DNA from 2 places in the Arthrobacter sp. T572 genome. Region 2 is predicted to be linked to the other one. Evidence: riboswitches for the same ligand, from Rfam matches in the RefSeq annotation. Region 2 holds a riboswitch; the other holds the start of a gene.
The links. A riboswitch is a leader RNA that binds a small molecule or an ion and turns the genes downstream of it on or off. The one in region 2 is predicted to bind S-adenosylmethionine.
Positions count from the first base shown of each region.

Region 1: linked by a shared signal. The riboswitch ahead of ACUYMZ_RS13685 (aminotransferase class V-fold PLP-dependent enzyme) and the one ahead of ACUYMZ_RS06110 (hypothetical protein) in region 2 are both predicted to bind S-adenosylmethionine.

Region 1 covers NZ_JBRAZQ010000002.1:2,690,557-2,696,160, forward strand. The annotation lists gene aroA (3-phosphoshikimate 1-carboxyvinyltransferase) at 1-1,259, shown strand, start outside; gene rsgA (ribosome small subunit-dependent GTPase A) at 1,262-2,377, shown strand; gene hisN (histidinol-phosphatase) at 2,432-3,244, shown strand; SAM riboswitch class IV at 3,428-3,541, shown strand; gene ACUYMZ_RS13685 (aminotransferase class V-fold PLP-dependent enzyme) at 3,572-4,966, shown strand; gene ACUYMZ_RS13690 (class I SAM-dependent methyltransferase) at 5,141-5,604, shown strand, end outside.
Region 2 covers NZ_JBRAZQ010000002.1:1,045,668-1,051,271, reverse strand. The annotation lists gene ACUYMZ_RS06130 (helix-turn-helix domain-containing protein) at 1-69, opposite strand, end outside; gene ACUYMZ_RS06125 (sodium:solute symporter family protein) at 335-1,852, shown strand; gene ACUYMZ_RS06120 (SRPBCC family protein) at 1,983-2,162, opposite strand; gene ACUYMZ_RS06115 (SRPBCC family protein) at 2,159-2,425, opposite strand; SAM riboswitch class IV at 2,519-2,638, shown strand; gene ACUYMZ_RS06110 (hypothetical protein) at 2,654-2,950, shown strand; gene ACUYMZ_RS06105 (hypothetical protein) at 2,947-3,141, opposite strand; gene ACUYMZ_RS06100 (VIT1/CCC1 transporter family protein) at 3,408-4,589, shown strand; gene ACUYMZ_RS06095 (matrixin family metalloprotease) at 4,699-5,592, shown strand.

The DNA of each region.
Region 1 (5,604 bases), 1.6 Mb from region 2:
CCAAGTCCCTGACCAACCGTTTCCTGGTTCTCGCGGCCCTGGCCGACGGCCCTTCCAGGCTCCGGGCACCATTGCATTCGCGTGATTCGGTGCTCATGATCCAGGCGCTCAGGCAATTGGGTGCCACAGTCACTGAAGTACCCGGCGACGGCGACTACGGACCTGATCTCGAGATCACGCCCATGGACCAGGCGGCGTCGGGCACAGACACAGCCATCGACTGCGGACTCGCCGGAACCGTCATGCGATTCGTCCCTCCGCTGGCCGCCCTGCGGAAGGGCACGACCCTCTTCGACGGTGATCCCCACGCCCGCAAGCGGCCTATGGGAACCATCATCGAAGCCCTCTCAGCGCTCGGGGTGCCGGTGGGCACGGAAGGCGGCAGGACGCCGTCGGCCCTTCCCTTTACTGTGGCAGGCACCGGAGAGGTGCGCGGGGGCCACCTGGTGATCGACGCGAGTGCCTCTTCCCAGTTCGTGTCCGCCCTGCTGCTTGCGGGGGCACGTTTCACTGAAGGCCTGCACCTGGAACATGTGGGCAAACCCGTACCAAGTCTCGACCACATCGCCATGACGGTTGCTGTGCTCCGGAGCGTCGGTGTCAGGGTCGATGATTCCGTTCCCAACCATTGGCGCGTCGAGCCCGGACCCATCCGGGCCTTCGACCAAAGAATCGAGCAGGACCTTTCGAACGCCGGCCCGTTCCTGGCGGCAGCACTGGCGACCCGCGGAACCGTGCGGATTCCCAACTGGCCATCCGAAACAACCCAGGTGGGCGATCTCTGGCGGAGCATCCTTGCGTCGATGGGTGCGCAGGTCACCTTGGACCACGGCACGCTGACCGTGACCGGCGGTCCGGACATCAAGGGGGGCGATTTCGACGAGACCAGCGAACTCGCACCAACGGTGGCCGCCCTGTGCGCTTTGGCGTCGGGACCATCCCGCCTGACGGGTATTGCCCATCTGCGGGGCCATGAAACCGACCGGCTGGCTGCCCTCGTCGCGGAAATCAACCGCCTGGGCGGTGACGCCGAAGAAACAGCGGACGGCTTGGTCATCCGCCCTGCCCCGCTTCATGGCGGGGTGGTCCACAGCTACGCGGATCACAGAATGGCCACCGCAGGAGCCATCCTGGGCCTCGCCGTCCCGGGCGTCCAGGTGGAAGACATCGCCACCACGTCCAAGACCATGCCCGACTTTCCGCTGATGTGGGAGGCCATGCTGCAGCAGGGCGAGGGCACCAACGGAGCCAGCGCCTGACCATGGCCCGCGACGCACGCTCCTGGGACGAGTCCGACGTCCGGATCCGGCCCAACAAAAAAGGTTCCCGGCCCCGCACCAAGGACCGCCCCAGCCACGACGACGCCGTGATCGGCCGGATCATCACGGTCGACCGTGGCCGCTATACGGCCGTGGTGGCCGAAGACACCCCGCAGGAACGGACGGTCATCGCCGCCAGGGCCCGCGAACTCCGCCGGTCCCCTGTGGTCCCCGGTGACTTCGTGGCCCTGGTCGGCGATGTCTCCGGCGGGCCGGACACGCTTGCCCGGCTGGTCCGCGTAGAGGAGCGCAGCACGGTCCTGCGGCGCAGCGCCGACGACACCGACCCCGTTGAACGGGTGGTGGTGGCGAACGCCGACCAGCTGGTGGTTGTAGTGGCCGCGGCCAATCCCGAACCCCGGACCGGTTTCATTGACCGGGCCCTGGTGGCCGCATACGACGCAGGTATTGAACCACTGCTGCTCGTCACCAAGGCTGACGTCAAGGATCCGTCTGAGCTGCTGGCCAATTACGTGAGCCTGGACTTCCCCGTGATCATCAGCCGTACGGCGGACGCAGCCGCATCCGGCATCGATGCCCGGTCGGATGACGGCTTGTCAGCCCGCCTGGACAGCGAAGCCGTGGCAAGTCTGCGCAGCCATTTGGACGGCAAAGTCACGGTCATGCTGGGTCACTCCGGCGTCGGCAAATCCACCATGGTCAACGCCTTGACCGGTGCCGAACGCGCCACAGGCGGCGTCAACGCCGTCACGGGCCGCGGGCGCCACACCTCGTCCTCGGCCCTGGCGCTCAAGCTCGCCGATGCCCCGTCCGGCAGCTGGATTATTGATACTCCCGGCATCCGGTCCTTCGGCCTGGCCCTGGTGGATCCGGACCGCATCCTGCACTCGTTCCCGGACCTGGAGCCCGGCACCGACGCCTGCGACCGCGGTTGCAAGCACGACGCCGGGGCGGTCAACTGCGGCCTCGATGCGTGGGTCAACGAGGGCCACGCGGGTCCCTCCGGTCCGGCCCGGCTGGCATCACTGCGACGACTCCTGGGCGCAGACCCCAGGCTGGAGGCCAAGGAAGCCAAGGAACTGGGAACCGTCAACTAGCCAGCGGGCTTCACGTCCCGCTGCGGGGGAACGTTTCACGATAAGTTTGGTGGCATGACCCAACCCGTTTCCAGCTACAACGACGACCTTCGCCTTGCCCATGTCCTGGCGGATTCCGTGGATGCCCAGACCATGGACCGCTTCAAGGCCCTGGACCTGCAGGTCGAAACCAAGCCAGACCTCACTCCGGTCACAGATGCCGACAAGGCCGCCGAAGAAGCAATCCGCGGCCAGTTGTCCCGTTCCCGGCCGCGGGATGCTGTGCTGGGTGAGGAATTCGGCAGCACGGGTCACGGCTCGCGGCGCTGGATCATCGATCCGATCGACGGCACAAAGAACTTTGTCCGCGGAGTTCCCGTCTGGGCCACACTGATTGCCTTGGTTGACGAGGGGGAGCCAGTGGTGGGGGTCGTCAGCGCTCCCGCCCTGGGCAAACGTTGGTGGGCTGCAAAAGGGATGGGAGCCTACACCGGCCGTTCCCTGGCGTCGGCCACACGGCTCAAGGTTTCCAACGTCTCGCACCTGGCCGATGCCTCCCTGTCCTTCTCGAGCCTGTCGGGTTGGAAGGACCGCGGAAACCTGGAGGAGTTCCTGGGCTTGACGGAAGACGTGTGGCGCACCCGCGCGTACGGGGACTTCTGGTCATACTGCCTTGTTGCCGAGGGCGCGGTGGACATCGCCTGCGAACCGGAGCTCAACCTTTACGACATGGCGGCCCTGGTCCCCATCGTCACCGAGGCCGGTGGCCGGTTCACCTCCCTTGAAGGTGAGGATGGCCCCTTCGGTGGCAACGCCCTGGCGACCAATTCGATCCTCCATTCCGAAGTCCTCAAGCGCTTGAACCCCGAGGTTGACGACCTCCTCTAGCAGCTAATGCCACGGTTGCCACCTGGCAGCCAAGCAGAATTTTCGACGGCGGATGCCACCTTTCGGGGGCATCCGCCGTCTGTTTGTTCGGCAAATCGGCCAAATTTCAACCGGCGTAATAAAGCGCTTAACAATCCGGGCGGCTTTGAAACGGGCGGCGGGCGTGCCCTAACCTCATTTACAGGTCACGAGTGCCAGCGCAAAACCCCGGTTTGCTGGCCGGCAACCCTCCATTCGCGGTGGGGTGCCCCGGGTGACGACCAGGCCGGTCCGGAACGGATACGGCAAGCGCGGATCCCCGGCGGGGTCCCTCTTGAGTGAGGTCACATGAGCACAGCTACGTTCAGTTCCACGATCCAGCCGTCCCCCGGGCAGGAGCTTGCCGCCGGCAGGCCACTGGCCGCCGTCACCGGCGCCGAGCTGCAGGCACCACTGATCCAGGGCGGTCACGTCAGGTACGCCAACCTTGACTACGGAGCATCGGCACCGGCCCTGACCATCGTGTCAGCCTACTTGAACGAGGTCCTCCCCTACTACGCCAGCGTGCACCGGGGCGCCGGTTATGCCTCGCAGATCAGCACCTCGGTGTACGAAAACTCGCGCAACATCGTTCGCGGGTTCGTAGGCGGCCGTCCTGACGATTCCGTGATCTTCACCCGTAACACCACCGACTCGCTGAACCTGCTGGCAGGCTGCCTGCCACAGATCGATGGCAAGCACACCGGTGAAGTCCTGTACCTGGACATCGAACACCATGCCAACCTGCTTCCGTGGCAAGGAGTTCCCCACCGCAGCGTGGTGGCTGATACCACCCTTGCCGGCACCATCGCGAAAATCCGCGGAGAACTCAGCCAGGGTGGCGTCTCCCTGCTGGCTGTCACCGGCGCCTCCAACGTGACCGGCGAAATCCTGCCCATCAAGGAACTCGCAGCCCTGGCCCACGAATACGGTGCCCGGATCGTTGTTGACGCCGCACAGTTGGCACCCCACCGCCCCATCAACATCGCCGCGGCCGACGTCGACTACGTTGTGTTTTCCGGCCACAAGCTCTATGCACCTTTCGGCGCGGGTGTGGTGGTGGGACGCCCGGACTGGCTCGACGCCGGAACCCCGCACCTTGCCGGCGGCGGAGCGGTGCGCGAGGCACGCCTGGACTCCGTCAGCTGGGCAACCGGCCCTGCCCGCCACGAAGGCGGCTCCCCCAACGTGCTTGGTGCAGCAACCCTCGCCCGCGCTGCCCAGGTACTTTCCGGCCTCGATCCGCAGGCATGGCACAACCACGAGGCCGCCATCCGGGCCTACCTGGTGGAAGGCCTGCAGGCCATTGACGGCGTGAGCGTCCACCGGATCTTCAGCGATTCGACCGATACCATCGGTGTGGTCAACTTCTCGGTGGAAGGATTCGACGCCGGACTGGTGGCCGCCTACCTCGCTGCAGAGCACGGTGTGGGCCTCCGCGACGGCCGCTTCTGCGCCCACCCGCTGCTCAAGCGCCTGGGCTTGCCCTCGGGTTCGCTGCGCGCCAGCTTCGGCGTAGGTTCCAGGCTGGAGGACGCCGGGCGCCTGCTGCGCGGCATCGAAGAACTCAAGCGCACCGGCCTGGGCTGGGACTACGTGGTGGATGAAGGCCGCTGGGTACCGGCCAACGACCACCGCACCTACCCGGAATGGGCCCCGAACACCCCGGGTACCGCAGGCGCCGCACCCTGCACCGTGGACTAGCCTGCGCACTGGAACGACTCCCGACCCAACTAAGTAGCAGCAGAGCGCGTTTTGACCCCTCAAAACGCGCTTAACTGCGACCCAGTTGGGTGAGGCGGGCGGCCACTGAATCGCACCGCTCTTGCGGTAAATTCGTAAGGTACCCCGGTCTCAAGCTTCCGAAGGAGTCCTTGCGTGGCCATCAGTCCACATCGTGTATCCGGTGGCGCCAGCGGTCCCAGACTGCATCATGAACGACGGCAGGAACTGGGACAGAGTTTCCAGGACGGCGGCGAACACTACCACCGGGTGCGCCCCGGTTACCCCGCGGACTCGGTTGACTGGCTCCTGCCGGCGGGAACCAGGTTCGCTGCGGACGTTGGTGCCGGTACGGGAAAATTCACGGGGCTGCTCGTCGACCGCGGACTGGAAGTGGCCGCCGTCGACCCTTCCCGGGACATGCTGGAGCAACTGCGGAAAACCTGGCCGCAGGTGAACGCGCTGGAGGGCACGGCAGAGGCAACAGGGCTGGCGGACTCAGCATTCGACGTCGTCAGCGTCGCCCAGGCATGGCATTGGTGCGATCCCCTCAAAGCGAGTACGGAAATCGCCAGGATCCTCAGGCCTGACGGGGTCCTGGGACTGATCTGGAACCAGCT
Region 2 (5,604 bases):
CCGCGCGGCGCGGATGCGGGAACCGATGGCAACGGGGACGTTGCTCGGTTCAACGGGGAGAGCCTTCATTCACGAACCTTTCAGGCCTGCCATGCGGCCCTGTCATTGGAGCAATAGTAGCCGGATCATCTTCCGCGCAGCGCGGTTCCGGCGTAACCATAACCAAAGGACCTTGACTGTTACTCCAGTCACAACATATCCTCATAGGCAACAAGTGTTGTCTGTGAGGCACACAACACGAGCCAATCTCCCGTCATCACGCACAGAGCTTCCGGCCAGCCCAACACAGCGCCGGAAATCCCAACCTCTGTGCATCAGCTCCAAGGAGCCACTCATGGACTCTTCGTTCATAAACATCGCCATCGTGGTGGTGTACTTGCTGGCCATGCTGGCCTTCGGTTGGTGGGGCAAGTCCCGCACCAAGAACAACAGCGATTTCCTGGTGGCCGGCCGCCGCCTGGGTCCCTTCCTGTACACAGGCACCATGGCCGCCGTGGTCCTTGGCGGCGCATCCACCGTGGGCGGCGTTGGCCTGGGCTACAAGTTCGGTATCTCCGGCATGTGGCTGGTGGTGGCCATCGGTTCAGGCGTGCTGCTGCTCAGCCTCCTGTTCGCCGGCACCATCCAGAAGCTCAAGATCTACACCGTCTCCCAGATGCTGACCCTTCGCTACGGCAGCAGGGCGACGCAGACCTCCGGCATTGTCATGCTGGCCTACACCCTGATGCTGTGCGCCACGTCCACCGGCGCCTACGCCACCATCTTCGTGGTGCTGTTCGGATGGGAGCGCTGGCTGGCCATCGCCATCGGCGGTGCGATCGTGCTGGTGTACTCCACCATCGGCGGCATGTGGTCCATCACCCTGGCCGACCAGGTCCAGTTCGTCATCAAGACGGTGGGCATCTTCTTCCTGATGCTTCCGTTCGCCATGAACGCTGCCGGCGGCCTGGACGGCATCCGTGCACGCGTTGATGAAAGCTTCTTCGACATCGGCGGAATCGGCCTCCAGACGATCATCACGTACTTTGTGGTCTACACGCTCGGGCTCCTGATCGGCCAGGACATCTGGCAGCGCGTCTTCACGGCCAAGACGCCCAAGGTAGCCCGCTGGGGCGGCGCAACCGCAGGCGTGTACTGCATCCTCTACGGCCTGGCCGGCGCCCTGATCGGCATGGCTGCAAGCGTTGCCTTGTCCGGTATCGAGATCGAAGCCAAGGACGACGTCTACGCCGAAGTCGCCACCAACCTGCTCCCGATCGGCATCGGCGGCCTGGTCCTCGCCGCAGCCGTCGCAGCCATGATGTCCACCGCCTCCGGCGCACTCATCGCAGCCGCAACCGTGGCCCGCGCCGACGTTCTCCCGTTCGTGGCCGGCTGGTTCGGCAAGACCGTCAACACCGACGACTCCGACAACCCTGAGCACGACGTCAAGGCCAACCGCTACTGGGTCCTGGGACTCGGCATCCTGGCCATCATCATCGCCATCTCCACCAAGGACGTCGTGGCGGCACTGACCATTGCGTACGACATCCTGGTGGGCGGCCTCCTGGTCGCGATCATCGGTGGCCTGGTGTGGAAGCGTGGCACGGGAATTGCCGCCGCTGCGTCCATGGCCGTGGGCTCCGTGGTCACCCTGGGCACCATGATCATCCTTGAGATCAACGCCAAGGCTCCCCTGGACGGCATTTACGCGAACGAGCCCATCTACTATGGCCTGCTCGCCTCTGCGATCGTCTACGTGGCTGTTTCACTGTTCAGCAAGCCCACCGACCCGGCGGTCATGAAGGCCTGGACGGACCGTGTTGCCGGTACCCGCGTGGCCGAGGATGAGCTGAGCTCACCGGCCAAGTAGCTGCAGCTTCTGCAAGCAACGTCCGACGGCGGCGCTTCCCTTTGCGGGGAGCGCCGCCTTGTTGTTTTCCCGGGCCAGGGGACCGAATCCGGCAAACTTCTCGTTGCCCGGGTGCTGTGAGTGGGCAGTGTCAGGCAGCCAGCACCTTGGCGAGGTTCTTGAGGTTGCGGCGGAGGGACAGACCCAGGAACCATTCCACCAGCGGCCCAGGCAGTCTGCCCATCAGGCCCTCCATGGGTGTATTGAGCCGCAGTTGCTCGGTAACGCGGGGCCCGCCGTCAACGGATTCCAGGGTGAACGTCGCCGTCAAATCCCGCTCACCTTCGATCGAGCGGGACACCCCATGCGGCGGGGTGGATCGAATTCCGTATATTCAACCATCCAGTCAAACTGCCGCCCCATGATCCTGGTGGTTCCCCGGCCCCGGGTTCCCAGCCCTGGCGGAGCATCGCCGAGCGGCCCGGACGAAATGACAAAAGCATCATAGGTGGAGAGGTTTTCGAACCGTGCCAGGAAGTCGAAGACCTCCTGCTGGGGCCGGGGAATATCCACGCTTTTCTCTATCGAGGGCATTGGGCCTCCTGGTGCTGACTGATGCTTCCTTGAACAGTGTGTTCCTGCGGACGGGACCGGAACAAGAAGGCCCATGCGGTAGGGTGGTGCCAGCTTCAAGAGAGGTGGCGCCAAGCTCCGACTGGCCACACACCAACCCCATGTTCACGGGTGGTTCGGATGAGGAAGCGGCCCGTTCCGGACCAGAGACAACCGAGCGGGCAAGAGCACTCCCCAGGAGATCCATCCTTGCCGTTCCAAGCCCACCCCCTGAGCGAAACAAACACCCCTGCCCTCCCCCGACGTCCCGGCGTGCCGGTGGTTCCCGGCGTGGACGTTGTCAGGGGAACCGTGACGCTGTTCCTGGACGGCCGCTTGCAGCGGTTCCTCTGCGCGGACGCTCACAGGATGGAACGCGCCCTGGGCCAAGCGGTCCGTCCCACGCGATGGTGCAGCGCGATGCGGACGCTGACGGTGACCGTTGCCGCCGTCGGACAACCTCGGGGGCGCGAGCGGCACTTCCTGCTGAGCGACATGCAGGACTAGAGTTCGTCGTCGTCGTCCTCGCGGAAGTCGTCCGCGTCGTCGATCGGGACCACCCGCTCGTCGTCGTCGGGAGCGTCCACTTCCTCAACCCACGGTTCGTCCACTTCCTGGTCCTCGCCGTAATCGTAGGCAGGATCCGACTCGATGGTTGCCCGTTCGGGGTGGCTTGCGTGCGGTTCGGTGCTGTTCATGCTCCAACCTCCGTGTGGTGGGCCGGCAAGCAGCCCTTCGGCCGAATGCGGGGAGTCCCCCGCCCCTGTCCTTCCATCTGAGCACCGGCCCCGGCGAACGGTCAAGACACCCGACCGGCACGTCGGAACGCAGGTTGAGCGGGGCTCCGAATTAAGGTCCGCCGAACATTCCGGTTGAGGAATACCGGCCAAAAAACCGCGGAAATAAGCGGTACAGTGGGCGGTGCAATGGGGCCGAAACCACCCCACCCAGCACAGGAGATAACGTGCAGAAGCACCATGAATCCCATGATCCGTTGAGCCCCGCTCCGGGTCCCGCCCCTGAAACGGCCCCGGCAGCGGAATCAGCTCCGGCAGCGGAAACGCCGCCACCGCCGTCCGCCTCCGACATCAAGCGCTGGCGCCAGTACCTGGCCGACGAACGGGCCGAAGCCGCGGTGTACCGGGAACTCGCGCAGCGGCGTGAGGGCGAAGAACGCCAGATCCTGCTGGCCCTGTCCGAAGCCGAGGGCCGCCACGAGGCCCACTGGCTCAAACTCCTCGGCGAACACGCCGGAATGCCCAAGGCAGCATCCGGCCGGAGCCGCTTCCTGGGCTTCCTCGCCCGCAACTTCGGATCGGTCTTTGTCCTTGCGCTCGCGCAGCGGGCCGAAGGCAGGTCGCCGTACGGTGCCGAGCCGGCCGCCACGCCCGCCATGGTGGCCGACGAGCAGATCCACGAGGAAGTTGTCCGCGGCCTGGCAACCCGGGGGCGGAACAGGTTGTCGGGCACCTTCCGGGCAGCCGTGTTCGGTGCCAACGACGGCCTGGTGAGCAACCTTTCGCTGGTCATGGGCATGGCGGCCACCGGCGTTCCCAGTTCCGTGGTGCTGATGAGCGGCGTGGCCGGCCTTCTCGCCGGAGCGCTGTCCATGGGTGCCGGCGAGTACGTATCCGTCCGGTCCCAGCGGGAGCTGCTCAGCGCCACCCTCCCCACCCAGGCGACGCTGACCGCGGCACCGTCACTGGACATCGAGCACAACGAACTCGTGCTGGTCTACCTGGCCCGCGGCATGACGCGTGAGGCAGCCGAACACCGCGCCGCCGAACGCCTGGGCCTGTTCAGCTGCGACTGCGACCCCAGCCTGTCCCTGCAGCCGGAAAAGCCGCCCACCGACGACCACGAAACCGTAGGGTCTGCTTGGGGAGCGGCACTGTCCAGCTTCTGTTTCTTCGCCTCCGGAGCCATCGTCCCCATCATCCCCTTCATCTTCGGCATGACGGGCGTGGCCGCGCTGGCAGTAGCCGGTGCGCTGGTGGGCATCGCACTGTTGGCGACGGGCGCCGTCGTGGGCTTGCTGTCCGGAACATCGCCGCTCAGCCGGGGTCTGCGGCAGCTGGCCATCGGCCTGGGGGCAGCGGCCGCCACCTACGGGTTGGGGCTGGCTTTCGGCGCCGCGATCGTTTAGGACGGGCCTTTCCTGGGCACATGTGAATGGACGCCATAGAGCAGGTGCCCGTAATGTTGGTTCGTCCTCCGCGCGGCCCGCGTGACCGGGGCGCAAGGAATGGAGAGCCGTGGAGCCGGAAAGTGAGACGCCGCGCGCGCCGAAACACCGGCGTGCGCTGACCACGTTGAAGGTTGTCCGCGGCCTGCTGATGGCCGCCGTGGCCGCTGTCGTGGCAGTCCTGGTGAGCGGATTTCTCCACGGCGACCCGCGCATCACGGGCCTCTTCCCGGGCGTTGCGCTGCCTGACACCCCGCAGATCGGGCAGGTGGTTCCATCGCCGGCACGGGCATTGGATGCGCCACCGCCGGGACTCGAAGAGGCAGATGCGCCACTGGCCTCGCCACTTCCTCCGGGCGCGCCCAGTGACTCGTACAAGTTCCTGGCCACCAACGACGACGGCACACCGGTGGGGTACTCACCGTGCCGTCCTCTGCACTACGTGGTGAATGACGCCGGCGCCCCCGCCGGAACCGGCCAACTGCTGGCGACCGCGATCGCCAACGTGTCCGAAGCCTCCGGCATCCAGTTCGTCAACGACGGAACCACCGACGAACCACCCGCTGACAAGCGTGAGCCCTACCAGCCGGACAGGTACGGCGACAGGTGGGCTCCACTGCTGATCTCGTGGACCACCCCGGCTGAAGCTCCGACACTGGCCGGGAACGTGATCGGCACCGGCGGAAGCACCATGTACTCCCTGAACAATGGCGCCAAAAGCTACATCACCGGCAGCCTGGAACTGGACACCCCGCAAGTGGCCGAGCTGCTGGCAGAAGAAGGCGGCTCGGACTACGTGCTCGCCGTCATGCAGCATGAACTGGGGCATGTGATGGGCCTTGACCACGTGGAGGACCCCATCCAGCTCATGTACCCGGAGATCGGCGCCCCCGACGGGCTGGCCGACGGGGACCTCAACGGGCTGCACCTTTTGGCTTCCGCACCGTGCCGCAAGGACATTTAGCCGCGACGGCCC